4 regions of the Kitasatospora sp. NPDC048715 genome follow, and region 3 is predicted to be linked to each of the others. Evidence: riboswitches for the same ligand, from Rfam matches in the RefSeq annotation. Region 3 holds a riboswitch; each other region holds the start of a gene.
The links. Region 3 has a riboswitch for cyclic di-AMP ahead of ACGFSC_RS22510 (transglycosylase family protein). Riboswitches for the same ligand answer to the same signal wherever they lie in the genome.
Positions count from the first base shown of each region.

Region 1: it holds a riboswitch for cyclic di-AMP, as region 3 does, so the genes downstream of both, ACGFSC_RS39780 (transglycosylase family protein) here and ACGFSC_RS22510 (transglycosylase family protein) in region 3, are expected to answer to the same signal.
Region 2: it holds a riboswitch for cyclic di-AMP, as region 3 does, so the genes downstream of both, ACGFSC_RS34640 (M23 family metallopeptidase) here and ACGFSC_RS22510 (transglycosylase family protein) in region 3, are expected to answer to the same signal.
Region 4: it holds a riboswitch for cyclic di-AMP, as region 3 does, so the genes downstream of both, ACGFSC_RS33405 (LysM peptidoglycan-binding domain-containing M23 family metallopeptidase) here and ACGFSC_RS22510 (transglycosylase family protein) in region 3, are expected to answer to the same signal.

Region 1 covers NZ_JBICVH010000028.1:127,670-131,291, forward strand. The annotation lists gene ACGFSC_RS39775 (cytochrome P450) at 1-1,338, shown strand, start outside; cyclic di-AMP (ydaO/yuaA leader) riboswitch at 1,560-1,728, shown strand; gene ACGFSC_RS39780 (transglycosylase family protein) at 1,734-2,651, shown strand; gene eno (phosphopyruvate hydratase) at 2,965-3,622, shown strand, end outside.
Region 2 covers NZ_JBICVH010000021.1:213,263-216,884, reverse strand. The annotation lists gene ACGFSC_RS34650 (GNAT family protein) at 1-125, opposite strand, end outside; gene ACGFSC_RS34645 (hypothetical protein) at 168-1,043, shown strand; gene ACGFSC_RS34640 (M23 family metallopeptidase) at 1,187-2,035, opposite strand; cyclic di-AMP (ydaO/yuaA leader) riboswitch at 2,048-2,206, opposite strand; gene ACGFSC_RS34635 (YiaA/YiaB family inner membrane protein) at 2,416-2,706, shown strand; gene ACGFSC_RS34630 (alpha/beta hydrolase) at 2,848-3,622, shown strand, end outside.
Region 3 covers NZ_JBICVH010000011.1:312,932-316,553, forward strand. The annotation lists gene ACGFSC_RS22505 (hypothetical protein) at 94-294, opposite strand; gene ACGFSC_RS22510 (transglycosylase family protein) at 609-2,009, opposite strand; cyclic di-AMP (ydaO/yuaA leader) riboswitch at 1,996-2,166, opposite strand; gene ACGFSC_RS22515 (hypothetical protein) at 2,620-3,579, opposite strand.
Region 4 covers NZ_JBICVH010000020.1:202,861-206,482, forward strand. The annotation lists gene ACGFSC_RS33400 (APC family permease) at 1-296, opposite strand, end outside; gene ACGFSC_RS33405 (LysM peptidoglycan-binding domain-containing M23 family metallopeptidase) at 684-1,676, opposite strand; cyclic di-AMP (ydaO/yuaA leader) riboswitch at 1,679-1,879, opposite strand; gene ACGFSC_RS33410 (MFS transporter) at 2,171-3,622, shown strand, end outside.

The sequences.
Region 1 (3,622 bases), on a different contig from region 3:
ACCGCCCCGCAGCTGTTCACCTGGGAGTTCGCCTCCGACCCGTACCCCGCCTACGCCTGGCTGCGCGAGCACGCCCCGGTGCACCGCACCACGCTGCCGAGCGGGGTGGAGGCCTGGCTGGTGACCCGGTACGCGGACGCCCGGCAGGCGCTCGCGGACAGCCGGCTGTCGAAGAACCCGGCGCACCACAGCGAGCAGGCGCACCGCACCGGCCGGGTGGGCATCCCGGGGGAGCGGCAGGCGGACCTGATGACCCACCTGCTGAACATCGACCCGCCGGACCACACCCGGCTGCGCCGGCTGGTGTCGAAGGCGTTCACCCCGCGCCGGGTGGCGGAGTTCGAGCCGCGGGTGCAGCAGCTCACCGACCGGCTGATCGACGGCTTCGCGCAGCGCGGTTCGGCGGACCTGATCCACGAGTTCGCCTTCCCGCTCCCCATCTACGCGATCTGCGACCTGCTGGGCGTGCCGGCCGAGGACCAGGACGACTTCCGGGACTGGGCCGGGATGATGGTGCGCCACACGAAGCCGGGCCACGGCGGCGGGCAGCGCGGCGGCGTGGGGCGGGCGGTGAAGCGGATGCGGGCGTACCTGCTGGAGCTGATCCACCGCAAGCGAGCGGACCTCGGGGACGACCTGATCTCGGGCCTGATCCGGGCCAGTGACCACGGTGAGCACCTGACCGAGAACGAGGCCGCGGCGATGGCCTTCATCCTCCTGTTCGCGGGTTTCGAGACCACCGTGAACCTGATCGGCAACGGCACGTACGCCCTGCTGCGCAATCCGGAGCAGCGCCGGTTGCTGCAGGAGTCGGTGGCCCGCGGGGAGAGCGCGCTGCTGGAGACCGGGATCGAGGAACTCCTGCGATACGACGGGCCGGTGGAGATGGCGACCTGGCGGTTCGCGACCCGTCCGCTGACCATCGGCGGGGTGGACATCCCGGTCGGCGACCCGGTGCTGGTGGTGCTCGCCGCGGCGGACCGCGACCCGGCCCGGTTCGCGGCCGAGAACACCCTGGACCTGGCCCGGACGGACAACCCCCACCTGGGCTTCGGGCACGGCATCCACTACTGCATCGGCGCTCCGCTCGCCCGCTTGGAGGGTCGTGCCGCGCTGACCACGCTGCTTTCCCGGCTGCCCGATCTCCGGCTCGCGGAAAACGCGGACGACCTGCGGTGGCGCGGTGGTCTGATCATGCGTGGGCTGCGCGAACTCCCGGTGGAATTCAGTCCGGAGAGCCGTTCCCCGCACGCCTCTCCGCAGACCCCTCCGCACGCTCCTTCGCAGGCCTCTCCGCAGGCCTCTCCGCACGCTCCCGCCACGCCTCCGACGTGCTGAGATCGCCCTGACGGGACGTCGCGAACCACCTGCCGGCGGGGGTGTGAACACCCATCAATCCGGACATAACACCGCCGTTGGTAGGCGATCGAACACGCGCCGTAATTATTGTGTGATATCGACGATATGAGCTTGTGATTGGTCTGATGATCTGTCTACTCTCCCTGGAGTTCGCAGCTGCGGACCTCGTACGCGGAACGCCGAGTCCTGCCCGCCGCGTCACGGGAAACCGACCAGAACCCTGGGCAGGGGCGGGGGAACCAGGTTTGTTGCCGTCTCCCCACGGCTTGGGGTGAAGCCGCCCGAGCGGAATCGTTTCCGCATACGGCGGCCGGGCCACCTCCCGGTCCGAACCCGACAGCTCACCTCGCAGGCGTGCGGAGAGGGACCTCTTCATGCTGTTCGTTGGAACTGGCCGTCACCGTCGTCGCACCCAGGCCGAGAAGGCCATCGCCGTCGCCGGTGTGGCCGGCGTCGGACTCGCGATGCCGCTCCTCACCGCCACCGGTGCCTCCGCCGCCCCCGCCTCCACCTGGGACGCCGTCGCCCAGTGCGAGGCCGGTGGCAACTGGAGCATCAACACCGGCAACGGCTTCTACGGCGGCCTCCAGTTCACCTCCAGCACCTGGAAGGCGTACGGCGGCACCGCCTACGCGCCGCAGGCCAACCAGGCCAGCAAGGCCCAGCAGATCTCGGTCGCCGAGAAGGTGCTGGCCTCGCAGGGCCCGGGTGCCTGGCCGGTCTGCTCCCAGAAGGCCGGTCTGACCAAGGGCGGCGCCCCGGCCGCGGTCGACACCTCCTCGGACGCCAAGCCGCAGTCCGCGCCCAAGCAGCAGACCCCGAAGCCCGCCGCCAAGCCGGCCGAGAAGCCGGTCGCGCAGCAGCCCGCCGCCCAGAAGCAGGCCCCGAAGCAGGCCTCGAAGCCCGCCGCGCAGCCGGTCCAGCAGGCCGCCCCGCAGCAGCAGGCGCAGCCGCAGACCCCGGGCTTCTCCGGCAAGGCCGGCTGGGACGCCGACGCCAAGGTGTACTGGTACCAGAGCAACGGCGCCTGGTACTGGACCAGCCACCAGAGCGTCTACCAGCAGTACGCCGGCCAGGCCGCCGCCCAGCCGCAGTACGCCCCGCAGGCCGCGCAGTCGGCCCCGCAGGCCACCGGCCACGACTACACCGTCCGCGCCGGTGACACCCTGTCGACCATCGCCGCCGCCCAGGGCGTGTCCGGAGGCTGGCACGCGCTGTACGAGCAGAACCACGGCACGGTCGGCGGCGACCCGAACCTGATCATGCCCGGCCAGGTGCTGCACCTCGGCTGAGCCGGCCCGCTCGACGCCTGCCCGCCCGCCGCCGGCCCGCCCGCCGCGCCCGGTGCCGACGCCGCCTCACCCCGCCGTCCGAAGGGGACCGGTCCTACCGGTCCCCTTCGTCCGCATTCGCCCGCTCCGGTGGGACAAGCTGGGACAAGCAGGTGAACTACCGGTGGGTAGTGGGGCCACACGCTGAGACGGGACCGAGGCGGACGTGGCCCCGGGAGCCCGGGCGGTTAGGCTCTGGTCGTAACGACTCCGCAATCGTCCTGCTGACAGCACCACCGTCAGACCGGACCCTGCTTCCGCAAGGAGATGCCTCGTGCCGTCCATCGATGTCGTCGTAGCCCGTGAGATCCTCGACTCCCGCGGCAACCCCACGGTCGAGGTCGAGGTCGGCCTCGACGACGGCAGCACGGGTCGTGCCGCTGTCCCGTCGGGTGCTTCCACCGGTGCCTTCGAGGCGCTGGAGCTGCGTGACGGTGACAAGAACCGCTACTTCGGCAAGGGCGTCGAGAAGGCCGTCCTGGCCGTCATCGAGCAGATCGGCCCGGAGCTGGTCGGCTACGACGCCACCGAGCAGCGCCTGATCGACCAGGCCATGCTGGACCTGGACGCCACCCCGGACAAGTCCTCGCTCGGCGCCAACGCCATCCTGGGCGTCTCGCTGGCCGTCGCGCACGCCGCCTCCGAGGCCAGCGACCTGCCGCTGTTCCGCTACCTGGGCGGCCCGAACGCGCACGTCCTGCCGGTCCCGATGATGAACATCCTCAACGGCGGGTCGCACGCGGACTCCAACGTCGACATCCAGGAGTTCATGATCGCCCCGATCGGCGCGGAGTCCTTCTCCGAGGCCGTCCGCTGGGGCGTCGAGGTCTACCACACGCTCAAGGGCGTGCTGAAGGAGCGCGGCCTGTCCACCGGCCTGGGCGACGAGGGCGGCTTCGCCCCGAACCTGGACTCCAACCGCGAGGCCCTGG
Region 2 (3,622 bases), on a different contig from region 3:
CCGAAGGGCAGGTGGCGGGTGACCTCCGGGTCGCCGAACAGCGCGTGCAGCGCGTCCACGTCGCCCTCGGTGAGGTGGTACTCGCGGACGGCCAGTCGCGGGCCGGTGAGTCGTACGGGGACCATGGCTGCCGACCCTATCCCCGCCCGGCGGCTACCGTTCGGACTATGAACGACGAAGACCTGCGGCTCGCCCCCCGCACCAAGGCCGCCGACCTGCTCGCCTGGGCGGCCGGGCAGGACCGCGCGCCGGTGGCCGAGGCGCCGCTGCGCGCGGTGCTGGCGCTGCTGGAGCTGGGCGACGGCAGGATGCACGACGGCTGGCCGGAACTGACCTCCGACGCGGTGGAGCACCTGCTGTACGAGCGGCTCCACCTGTACGTCCAACCCGCACCCGAGGAGGACCCGCTCGCCTACGGCGACGCCGTCCGGCTGCTGATCGACCACCAGCGGGCGGCCCGGCGGCTGAACGCCAAGCGCCAGGAGCGGCTGCACGAGGAGGCCGAGTGGCAGGGCGAGGTCGCGGCCGGGCTGCTGCGCCGCGCCGACCTGGTGACCTGGCCCCGGCTGTACGCGGTGCTGCTGCACGCGTACGGGGTGGACGTCACGGACGGGGCGGCGGTGCGGGACTGGCTGGCCGGCTTCGCGGAGCTCGCGGAGGAGGACCGGCTGGCCGCGTACGAGGCGCTGGTGCCGGCCGGCTGGCTGGACGAGCCGGACGAACAGGGCTGGGGCCCGGGCCGGGTGCTGTCGGTCGGCATGGCCACCGACGGCGCCCGGCGGCTGCTGGAGCAGGGCCTGATGCGGCGCAGCTACCGCAACCTGGCCGAGCTGACCGCGCAGGGGCGGCCGATGCCGGACGAACTGGCCGGGGACTTCGGGCAGTTCGAGGAGGCGGCGGTCGACGCGGCGCTCGACCTGTTCGGCGGGTGGACGGTGCCGGGACTGCCCCGGCTGCTGGTGACGGAGTTCCCGGAGCTGGCGCCGGAGCCGGGCCAGGAGGAGATCGAGGCGTACCTGGCGCAGCTGCCCGCCGAGGAGTGAGACCTCGCACGAAGGCCCCGGCCCGGAGCGGCTGCTCCGGGCCGGGGCCTTCTCGCGTGCGCGTCGGGTTCTCTCGCGCGGGTGCGCGGGCCTCTCGCGGGTGCGTCGGGTTTCTCGCGGGTGCGTCGGGTTTCTCGCGCGGGTCAGGGGTTGAGGCCGCGCTGCTGGAGCCAGGGCTCCGGGTCGACCGGGGCGCCGCCGCCGGGGCGGACCTCCATGTGCAGGTGCGGCCCGGTGACGTTGCCGGTCGCGCCGACCTTGCCGATCTGCTGGCCGGGGGCGACCTTGCCGGAGCCCTTGGTGATCGAGGAGAGGTGGCAGTACCAGATCTCGGTGCCGTCGGGCAGGGTCTCGACGATCCGGTAGCCGTACGAGCCGGCCCAGCCGGCCGAGGTGATGGTGCCCTGGCCGAGCGCGTAGACCGGGGTGCCGGTGTCGGCGGCGAAGTCCAGGCCGGTGTGCAGGTTGGCCCAGTAGCGGGCGCTCTGGCCGTAGTGGGCGGAGAGCCGGTAGTCCTTCACCGGGAGGGTGAGGGCGGCGGCCTTGACCCGCTCGGCCTCCTCGGCGGCGCGCTTGGCCTCGGCCTCCTTGGCGACGGCCTTGGCCTCCGCCTCCTGCGCGGCCTGGAGCCGGGCGGTCTCCTCGGCGGCGGTGCGCTGGCTGTCGGCCTGGTGCTGGATGCGGGCGGCGAGCGCGAGGCCGGGGTCGGCGGAGAGGGCGACCGGGGTCTCGTCCGGGGCCTCGACGGCGGGGGCGGCGGCCGGGGTCGCCGAGGCGAAGCCGGTGGCGCCCAGGGTGGCGGCGACGGCGGTGACGCCGAGCAGTGGGGAGGCTCCGCGGGTCTGACGCGGCATCCGGTGGCGGTTGGTCTCGACCTCCGCGGGGAAGTCCTCCGGGCCGAAGGCCTCGGGGCCGTCCGTGCCGGGGTGGTCGAGGAGCTGGGTACCGGCTGCGAAGCCGGCCGGGTGTGCCGGGGTGTGCGTCGACGCCACGGAGGCGCGCTCCTTTCCTTCCTTCGCGCCTACCGGGTTAGCTGACGGGTTCGGAGCAGGAAGGTCTCCTACGGCTGGGCCGGAGCCCCGCCGATTCACCCCAAGGAACATGGTTCCCCGGCTCCCTGACCTGCCCGGAGGCGGGTCGGCGGGATTAGGCGACGGCGCACGGTGCCGTCTGGGTACGGCGTTGACAACCGCGCTGCGTTATCAAACGTTAATCCTAGGAGGCTCTGATTCCAAGCCATCCGTTCGGAGCAGCCTAGGGCAAAGTGATCGGACGTCAACGAACGACACCGGCGAACACCCCCCTCGCGCACGGCCCCATCTGAGTACTCCTACTCATGTGCGCCCCGGCCGGGCGGCCACATCCTGGCGCCATGAGCACATCGATGCAGACCCGCACCACGGCCGCGTACCACATCCAGGCCGTCCTCTCCTTCGCCCTGTCGGGCGTCGCCCTCGCCGTCGGGATCGCCTACCTGCCGGTCGGCGGGTGGACCAGGGCCTTCCTCGGGATCGGCCTCCTCTACACCGTCACCTCGGCGTTCACCCTGGCGAAGGTGATCCGGGACCGGCAGGAGTCCAACGAGATGGTCACCCGGGTGGACCAGGCCAGGCTGGAGAAGCTGCTCAGCGAGCACGACCCGTTCAAGGTGGAGGGAGTCTGATCGCCCCTTCCTCTCTCCACCCGCTCCTCCCGCTCCACCCCTCACCCGGCCGTTCGCTTGACAGCTAAGGCTATTAGCCTTAGCTTTATGGCTATCGGCCCGCACGCCGATGTCCCGCACCGGCGGCCCGAGGAGGACCCCATGAACGGCACCATCACCCCGAGCACCCAGTACCTGACCGTTCCCGGCGGCCGGATCGCCTTCGACGACACCCGGCGGGGCGACGGCACCCCCGTCGTCCTGCTCCCGGGCATGCTCGACAGCCGGGCCGCCTACCGGCACCTGCGCCCGCTGCTCGTCGCCGCCGGCCACCGCGTCGTCACCGTGGACCTGCGGGGCTTCGGCGAGTCCTCCGTCGAGTGGGACGACTACGGCCCGGCCGCGATCGCCGGCGACGTCCTCGCCCTGCTCGACCACCTCGGCATCGAGCGCGCCGTCCTCGCCGGGAACTCCTACACCGGGGCGACCGTCGTCAGGGCCGCCGGGGACGCGCCCGAGCGGGTCGCCGGGATCGTCCTGCTCAACGCCTTCGTCGAGAACCCGCCGCCGGGCGCCCTGATGCGCGGCGTCATGGGCCTGATGGGCGCCGCCCTCGTCCACTGGCCGGCCTCCTGGGGCTTCTACCTGCGCCGGATGGCCTTCCCGGGCGCCAAGCCCGCCGACTTCGACGCGTACGTGGACGGACTGGTCGCCGCGCTGCGCACCCCGGGGCGCAAGACCGCCACCCGCGGGTACGTCCACGGCGACTCGGCGCCGGTCGGCTGGACGGCCGCGGTGCGGTGCCCGGCGCTGGTGGTCATGGGCAGCAAGGACCCCGACTTCCCGAAGCCGGAGCTCGTCGCCGACCGGCAGGCCGCCGCGCTCGGCGCGCGCAAGGTGATGATCGAGGGGTCCGGGCACTACCCGATGGCCGACA
Region 3 (3,622 bases):
CGTCACGGCCGACGGAAGGGCCCCGGAGGGCGGTTGCTCCCCGGGGCCCTTCGGCGTGCGTGCGTGCGGTCGGCCGCCCGGGCCGTCGGGCGGTCAGCCCTCCTGGGCGGTGGGGCGGTCGACGGTCGGTCGGTGCCCGTCGGCCGCCTCGCCGGTACGGGTCTCGGTACGGCGGCCGCGGGCCAGGTAGTCGCGCAGGACCAGTTCGACGGCGTCCTGCGGGTTCTTGGTGCCGGAGAGCAACATCGCGTCGATCGCGAGGTTCGCGTCGAGGGTGACGGTGACCTGGGCCATGTGACTCCTCCTCGGGTGCAGAGCAGCAGCATGCCCGTTGGGGCGGGGATTCACCACGGGGATTCGTCGTGGTGATTCAGCAGGGGCTTCGCCATGGGGATTCGCCGTGGGGATTCAGCACGGAGCTTCACCGCGGGGATTTGCCACGAGGTACGGCCGGAGGCATGCCGGAACCCCCGGGGAGGAGCGACCAGACTCTCCCCGGGGGCGTGGGCGGTCAACGTTCGGACGACAGCTGACAGATGATGAAATCTGTTATCTGTTATCTGTCAGCTGTTATCCGTCGTCCGCCGTCCGTCAGCTGTTCGCCGTTCTCAGACCCGGCCGGCGAAGTCCGGGGCCCAGTTGGCGATGCTCTGCTCGCGGACGCCCGAGCTCGGGTTGGCGGCCTCGACGTACTTGCCGTTGCCGACGTAGATCGCGACGTGGTAGACGCCGGAGTCCTTGCCGTTGTTGGACCAGAACAGCAGGTCGCCCGGCTGGAGGCTGTCCAGCGAGACGTGGGTGCTGGCGGCGGCCTGGTCGGCGGCGACGCGCGGGACGGAGACGCCCGCGGCGCGCAGCGCGGCCTGGGTCAGGCCGGAGCAGTCCCAGCCACCGTTGCCGGTGCCGCCGTAGACGTACGCCTGACCGACCTTCGACTCGGCGAAGGAGACCGCGGCGGCCATGCTGCCGGTGGCGGCCGGAGCCTGGGTCTGGGTCTGGGCCGGAGCCTGGGTCTGCGGAGCGGGCTTGGCGGCCGGCTTGGTGGACGGCTTGGCGGCCGGGGTCTGGGCCTGCGCGGTCGGCTGGGCGTTCACGGCACCGCCGTTCGCGGACTGGCCGGACTTCTGCGAGCGGTCGAACCAGGTGAAGTCCGAGCCGGACTTGCCGGTGGCGGACTGGCCGGCCTGGGCCTGGCCGTTGCCGCCGAAGGACAGCTGCTGGCCCGGGTAGATGCTGTCCGGACCCTCGGTCAGGGTGCCGCGGTTGAGCTCGTACAGCCGCTGCCAGCCGCCCTGCACCTTGTGCTGGTCGGCGATCGCGGACAGCCAGTCGCCCTCGACCACGGTGTAGTCGCCGTTCTGGGCCTGCTGCTGGCGCTTCTGGACCCAGTCGCTCCGGTTTCCGGAGGCGGTGGAGTCGGTGCTGGCCTGCGTGCCGTCCTGGGCGGGCGCGGCGGGCGCGGTGGGCGCGGCGGGCTTGGCGGCCGGGGCCTGGGTCTGCGGAGCGGGCTTGGCGGCCGGGGCGGCCGGCTTGGCGCTCTGCGCGGGCTGCGCGGGCTTGGCGGTGGTCGAGCCGGCGGTGGAGCCCGCCGAGGTGTCGACGGCGGCCGCGGCGCCGCCCTTGGTGAGGCCGGCCTGGACCGAGCACACCGGCCAGGCGCCGGGGCCCTGCGAGGCGAGGACCTTCTCGGCGACGGCGATCTGCTGGTCCTTGGTGGCCAGGTCGGCGCGCGCCGCGAAGGCGGTGCCGCCGAAGGCGGACCAGGTGCTGGAGGTGAACTGGAGGCCGCCGTAGAAGCCGTTGCCGGTGTTGATGCTCCAGTTGCCGCCGCTCTCGCACTGGGCGACCTTGTCCCAGGTGGCGACGGTGGCGGCGGAGGCGGTGCCGGAGGCGATGCAGGGGACGGTGAGGCCGACGCCCGCGACGCCGAGGGCGGCGATCACGCGACGGGTGCGGCTGGACAGACGAGTGCCGTTGGTGGGCAGCATGAAGACGCGGTCCTCTCCCACGCCTGCGAGGTGAGCTGTCGGATTCGGGCTGGAGTTGCCCGGCCGCGCTGTGGGCGCGGCTTCACCCCTAGCCCTGGACCGTTCCGGAGATCGGTCCGGGGCGACTTACCTGTGGGTCCCCCGCTCCTGCCGTGGTGCGATTTCGCGCTGCCAGGACATCCGACGGCAGGACTCGGCGTCGCGGATGAACCGGGTTCGTGTGGTCACGAACGGGGAGCACGTTAATCAGACTTAAGTTCAAACTGCAAATGGCTGTGATGCGCATCACGGTTTAGTGGGAACTGCCAAAATTGCCGCTCTCCATGATCGTAAATGATCGTTTTCAAGCAACCCTGTTGTGGAAGCCCACAACTGGCAGCACTTCAGAAGTGGTGTGACGGCGCGTCGAATCGCGGGCCGGAGCGCCCCGGCGGATGATGCGGCGGCTGTGATGCGAGCGCCCGCGACCGCGTTTCCTATTTCCTTTCAAAAAGGCCAGAACGGACATTCCACTTCGCCGCCGTCCGACTTCCGCGCGGGACGGCCATGGGCGGGCGGAGCAAAACCGAAGGGCCCGGAACGCATGCCGTTCCGGGCCCTTCGGAGCGCGCGAACCGGCGCGCGACGTCGACTACCGCCCTGCGGGCCCCTGGGAGGCCGCGTGGGCGCCGCGGACGCCCTCCAGGGCCCCCTCGGCCTCGGCGGCGGCCGCCGCCTCCGCCTCGGCCCGTGCCAGGTCCTCCGGGGACGGCGCGGGCAGCGCCGCCAGGTAGGTGGAGGCGATCAGCTGGCCGACCGACGGGTACGAGCCCAGCGGCGCGGCCGACGGGCAGCCGGTCTCCTCGGCGGCGGTGGCGAGCAGCTCGGAGTCCGCCTCCGGGCCGATCACCAGCGGGGCCAGCGCCGGGCGCTGCGAGCCGGTGTCCCTGAGGTGGTTGACGGCCGCGGCCACCGAGCCGGGCACGTCGAGCGCGGCGGCGACGACCGGCACGGCCAGTCGGGCGGCCAGCAGCACGCCGGTGATGCCGGCCGCCGCGGCCGCGTCCTCGCCGCCGACGGTGGTCAGCACCACGCCGTCCGCGGCGGTCGCGATGGCGAACAGCCGGGCGCGGTCGGCCCGGGCCAGCCCGGCCTCGGACAGCCGGACGTGCACGGCCTCGGCCAGCAGCGGGTGCGGGCCCAGCGGGTCGGTGACGGGCGCGCCGTACTCGGCGGCGAGCGCGTGAAGCTCGGTCAGGAAGGTGTGCGGGCCGGGCACCAGCGGCACCAGGACGGGCGTCGGCAGCCCGGCCTCGGCCGCCATGGCCAGCAGCTCGGCCACGGTGCGGTCCTCGCCGCCCGCGCCCTCGCCGCCGTTGCCGGGCAGGTAGCCGACCGCGGTCCGGACGCCGTTCTGCTCGGTGCGGACGATCGAGAGCAACTCCTCGACGACCGAGCGGGACTCGGGCCCGGCGGTCGCGGGCACGGCGAGCACCAGGGCCGGGGCGCCGGCCGGGATCTCGGGGCGCTCGGGACGACGGTGGCGCCCCCGCGCACGGGAGCCTGGAGTACGGACGGGCAGTGGCGCGCCCGGGATGGCTGCGGTGCTCATGCCGGAGATCGTAGGACATCTGCCCGTCCGGCTTGCAGTCGGC
Region 4 (3,622 bases), on a different contig from region 3:
CCGTAGAACGCGCCGGCCGCGGTGATGTGCCGGGCCATCGCCACGTACCCGACCGAGAACACCGTCAGCACCACGGTCGCCACGACGTACGCGGCGGGCGCGCCGGCGCCGTTGCCCTGCCCGACGATGATCGGCAGGTTGCCCGTCATCGCGGTGATCGGGGCGGCGGTGGCGAGCGCCATGAACACCACGCCGACCAGGCCGACCGAGTCCGCCTTCAGCCGGTCGACGCCGCCCGTACCCGGCCGCTCCCGCCCGGCCTTCTCCCCCGCCACGTCCCCGCTCCGGACCGCCATCCGGCCTCCTCGCCTCCCGGACCCGCCCGACCGCCGGACCGGCCGGACGCTGACCGTCCGACAGCATGGCGCGCCGGAGCAGCCCCGCGATCGGGCCGACGGCCCTCCGGAGCAGTCGGGTTGACGCCGCGTTCGACCGGTCGAACGACGCTCCGGAACCCGCCGGACGGCCGGGGCACGACCGGACGGGCCCGGAAACGGCAGCGGCCGGCCCGGCCGTACGAGGAGGTCCTCGTGCGGCCGGGCCGGCCTGGGCGTGTCCCGCGCCCATGTCCGCCGTGCGGCGATCACCCGGTCGAGCGGTCACCCGACATGACCATCCCGGAGGATCGATTCGCCCCGCAGCAGCGGTGGTTCCGAAAACCCTCGGGGCTCAGCGGCCCCGGGTCAGAGCGCGACGCCGTGCGCGCGCAGGTAGGCGACCGGGTTGATGTCCGAGCCGTACTCCGAGCCGTTGCGGATCTCGAAGTGCAGGTGCGGGCCGGTCACGTTGCCGGTGGCGCCGGAGAGGCCGATCTGCTGGCCGGCGGTGACGGCCTGACCGATCCTCACGCCGATCGAGGAGAGGTGCGCGTACTCGGCGTAGTGGCCGTCGGCGAGCTTGATCTCGACCTCGTTGCCGTAGGCGCCGCCGTTGCCGGCCTTGACCACGACGCCGTTGGCGACGGCGCGCAGCGGGGTGCCGGTGGAGGCGACGAAGTCCTGGCCGGTGTGGTGGCCGGAGGCCCACATCGAGCCGGCCACGCCGTAGGCGGTGCCGAGCCTCGGGTTGGCCAGCGGGGCGACGAAGCCGGAGGTGGCGGCGGCGACCGGAGTGGCGGTCACGACCGCAGCCGGAGCGGCGACCTGCAGCTGGGTCTGGAGCTGGGCGGACGGCTTGGCGGCCTCGGTCTTCACCTGGACCTGGGCCTGCGGCTTGGCGGCCTGGGTCGCCTGGGCGGCCGGCTGGGCGGGCTTCGCCGGGGCGGCCGGCTTGGCCGGGGCGGCGTCGGCGGCCGGCGCGGCGGCGTGGCCCGACAGCGCGAGCTGCTGGCCCGGGAAGATCAGGTTCGGGTCGGCACCGACGACCGAGCGGTTCTGCTCGTACAGCGCGCGCCAGCCGCCCTCGACGTTCTTGGCGTCGGCGATCTTGGACAGGGTGTCTCCGCTGACGACGCGGTAGCTCTCCTGCGCGGCCGGGGTGGCCGGGGCAGCGGCCGGCGCGGCCGGCTTGGCGTCCGTGGAGGCGGCGGCCTGCGCGGCCGGGGCGGCCGGAACAGTGTGGGCCTGGGCGCTCACCGCGGTGACGAGCGGGAGGGCGAAGGAGACACCGGTGACGGCGGTCGCGATGCCGATTCGGGCGGCGCGGGGCAGGGCGATACGACGAGCCTGAGCAGGCATGGAATTTTCCTCTCCGACGCCTGCGAGGTGAGCTGTCGGGTTCGGGCTGGAGTTGCCCGGCCGCATGCGCGGCTTCACCCCTAGCCGGTCCTGGACGCCCGCGCCCTGAGGCGCGAACTCCGGTCCGGCGACTTACCTGTGGGTCCCCCGCTCCTGCCGTACAGAGTTCGTTTCGAACCACCGGGCAGCGGCAGGACTCGGCGTTCCACCCGGTGGATCCGTCCGGACTGGCCGGGCGGTCGCTGAACTAAAACCCATCCGTTCGGGTGAAGCAATGTCGATCTCTTGAAAGGGCAACCATCTCCCCCGTTCCGGTGACCCTCCGCAGACCGGACCCCACGGTGCGTACACAACCCATTCACCCCCCGCCACTGATCCACGACCCTGCGCCGAGATCGGCGACGGAACGCAGCCACCCGTTCACGCACCGCCGACCGTCAACACACCCACCGGTGACCCTTGTCACGTGCGCCCCGGCAGCGCAGGATTCGCCCGTGGCCACCTCCGAGGCCGGCACCCTGCGCCTGGGCACCGCGCAGGGTCGCTGGGTACTACTGGCGACCGTGCTCGGCTCCAGCATGGCGATGCTCGACGGCACCGTCGTGAACGTCGCCCTGCCCCGGATCGGCGCCGACCTCGGCGCCTCCCTGGCGTCCCTGCAATGGACTCTGAACGCCTATCTGCTCACCCTGGCGGGCCTGATCCTGCTCGGCGGCGCGCTCGGCGACCGGTACGGGCGGCGCAAGGTCTTCCTGATCGGCGTGGTCTGGTTCGCCATCGCCTCCGCGGCCTGCGCCGCGGCGCCGAACATCCACGTGCTGATCGCCGCCCGCGCCGTCCAGGGCATCGGCGGGGCGCTGCTCACCCCCGGCTCGCTCGCCATGCTCCAGGCCGTCTTCCACCCCGACGACCGCTCGGCCGCGGTCGGGCTCTGGTCCGGCCTCGGCGGGGTGTCCGCCGCGATCGGCCCCTTCCTCGGCGGCTGGCTGGTGGACGGCCCCGGCTGGCGCTGGATCTTCCTGCTGAACCTGCCGCTCGCCGCCGCCGTGATCGCGGTGACCACCCGGTCGGTGCCGGAGACCCGGGACGAGGCCGCCACCGGCCGCTTCGACGTGCTCGGCGCCGTGCTCGCCGCCCTCGCGCTCGGCGCGATCACCTACGCGCTGACTGCGGCCGGCGAGGGCCTGTCCCCGGCGGTCTGGGTCAGCGGGGTGATCGGGGTGGCGCTCGGCGTCGCCTTCGTGGCCGTCGAGCGCCGCGCCCCCGAACCGATGCTGCCGCTCGGGCTGTTCTCCTCCCGGCTGTTCACCGCGGTGAACCTGGTCACCCTGTGCGTGTACGCGGCGTTCAGCGGGGTCTTCTTCCTGCTGGTGGTGCAGCTCCAGATCGTGTCCGGGTTCTCGCCGCTGGTGTCGGGCTTCGCCCTGGTGCCGATCACCGTGCTGATGCTGGCGCTGTCCGCGCGCGCCGGGCGCCTCGGCAAACGGATCGGCCCGCGCGTCCCGCTGACCGTCGGCCCCCTGCTGTGCGCCGCCGGGGTGCTGCTGATGCTGCGCATCGGCCCCGGCTCCTCGTACTGGGTGGACGTGCTGCCCGCCGTCACGGTGCTGGGCTGCGGGATGACGCTGCTGGTCGCGCCGCTGACGGCGACCGTGCTGGCCGCCGTCGAGGTCCGGCACGCCGGCATCGCCAGCGGGGTCAACAACGCCGCCGCCCGCGCGGCCGGCCTGCTCGCGGTGGCCGCCCTGCCGGCGCTGGCCGGGCTGAGCGGCGACGCCTACCGGGTGCCCTCCGCGGTCGACTCCGCCTTCCACACCGCGATGCTGATCTGCGCGGGCCTCCTGGTGGCCGGCGGGCTGATCGCGGCCGCGACCGTACGGGGCAATGTGCTCGCCCCCGAGGAGCAGCCGGTGGCCGAGCCGAACTGCGACTGGCCGTGCGGACCC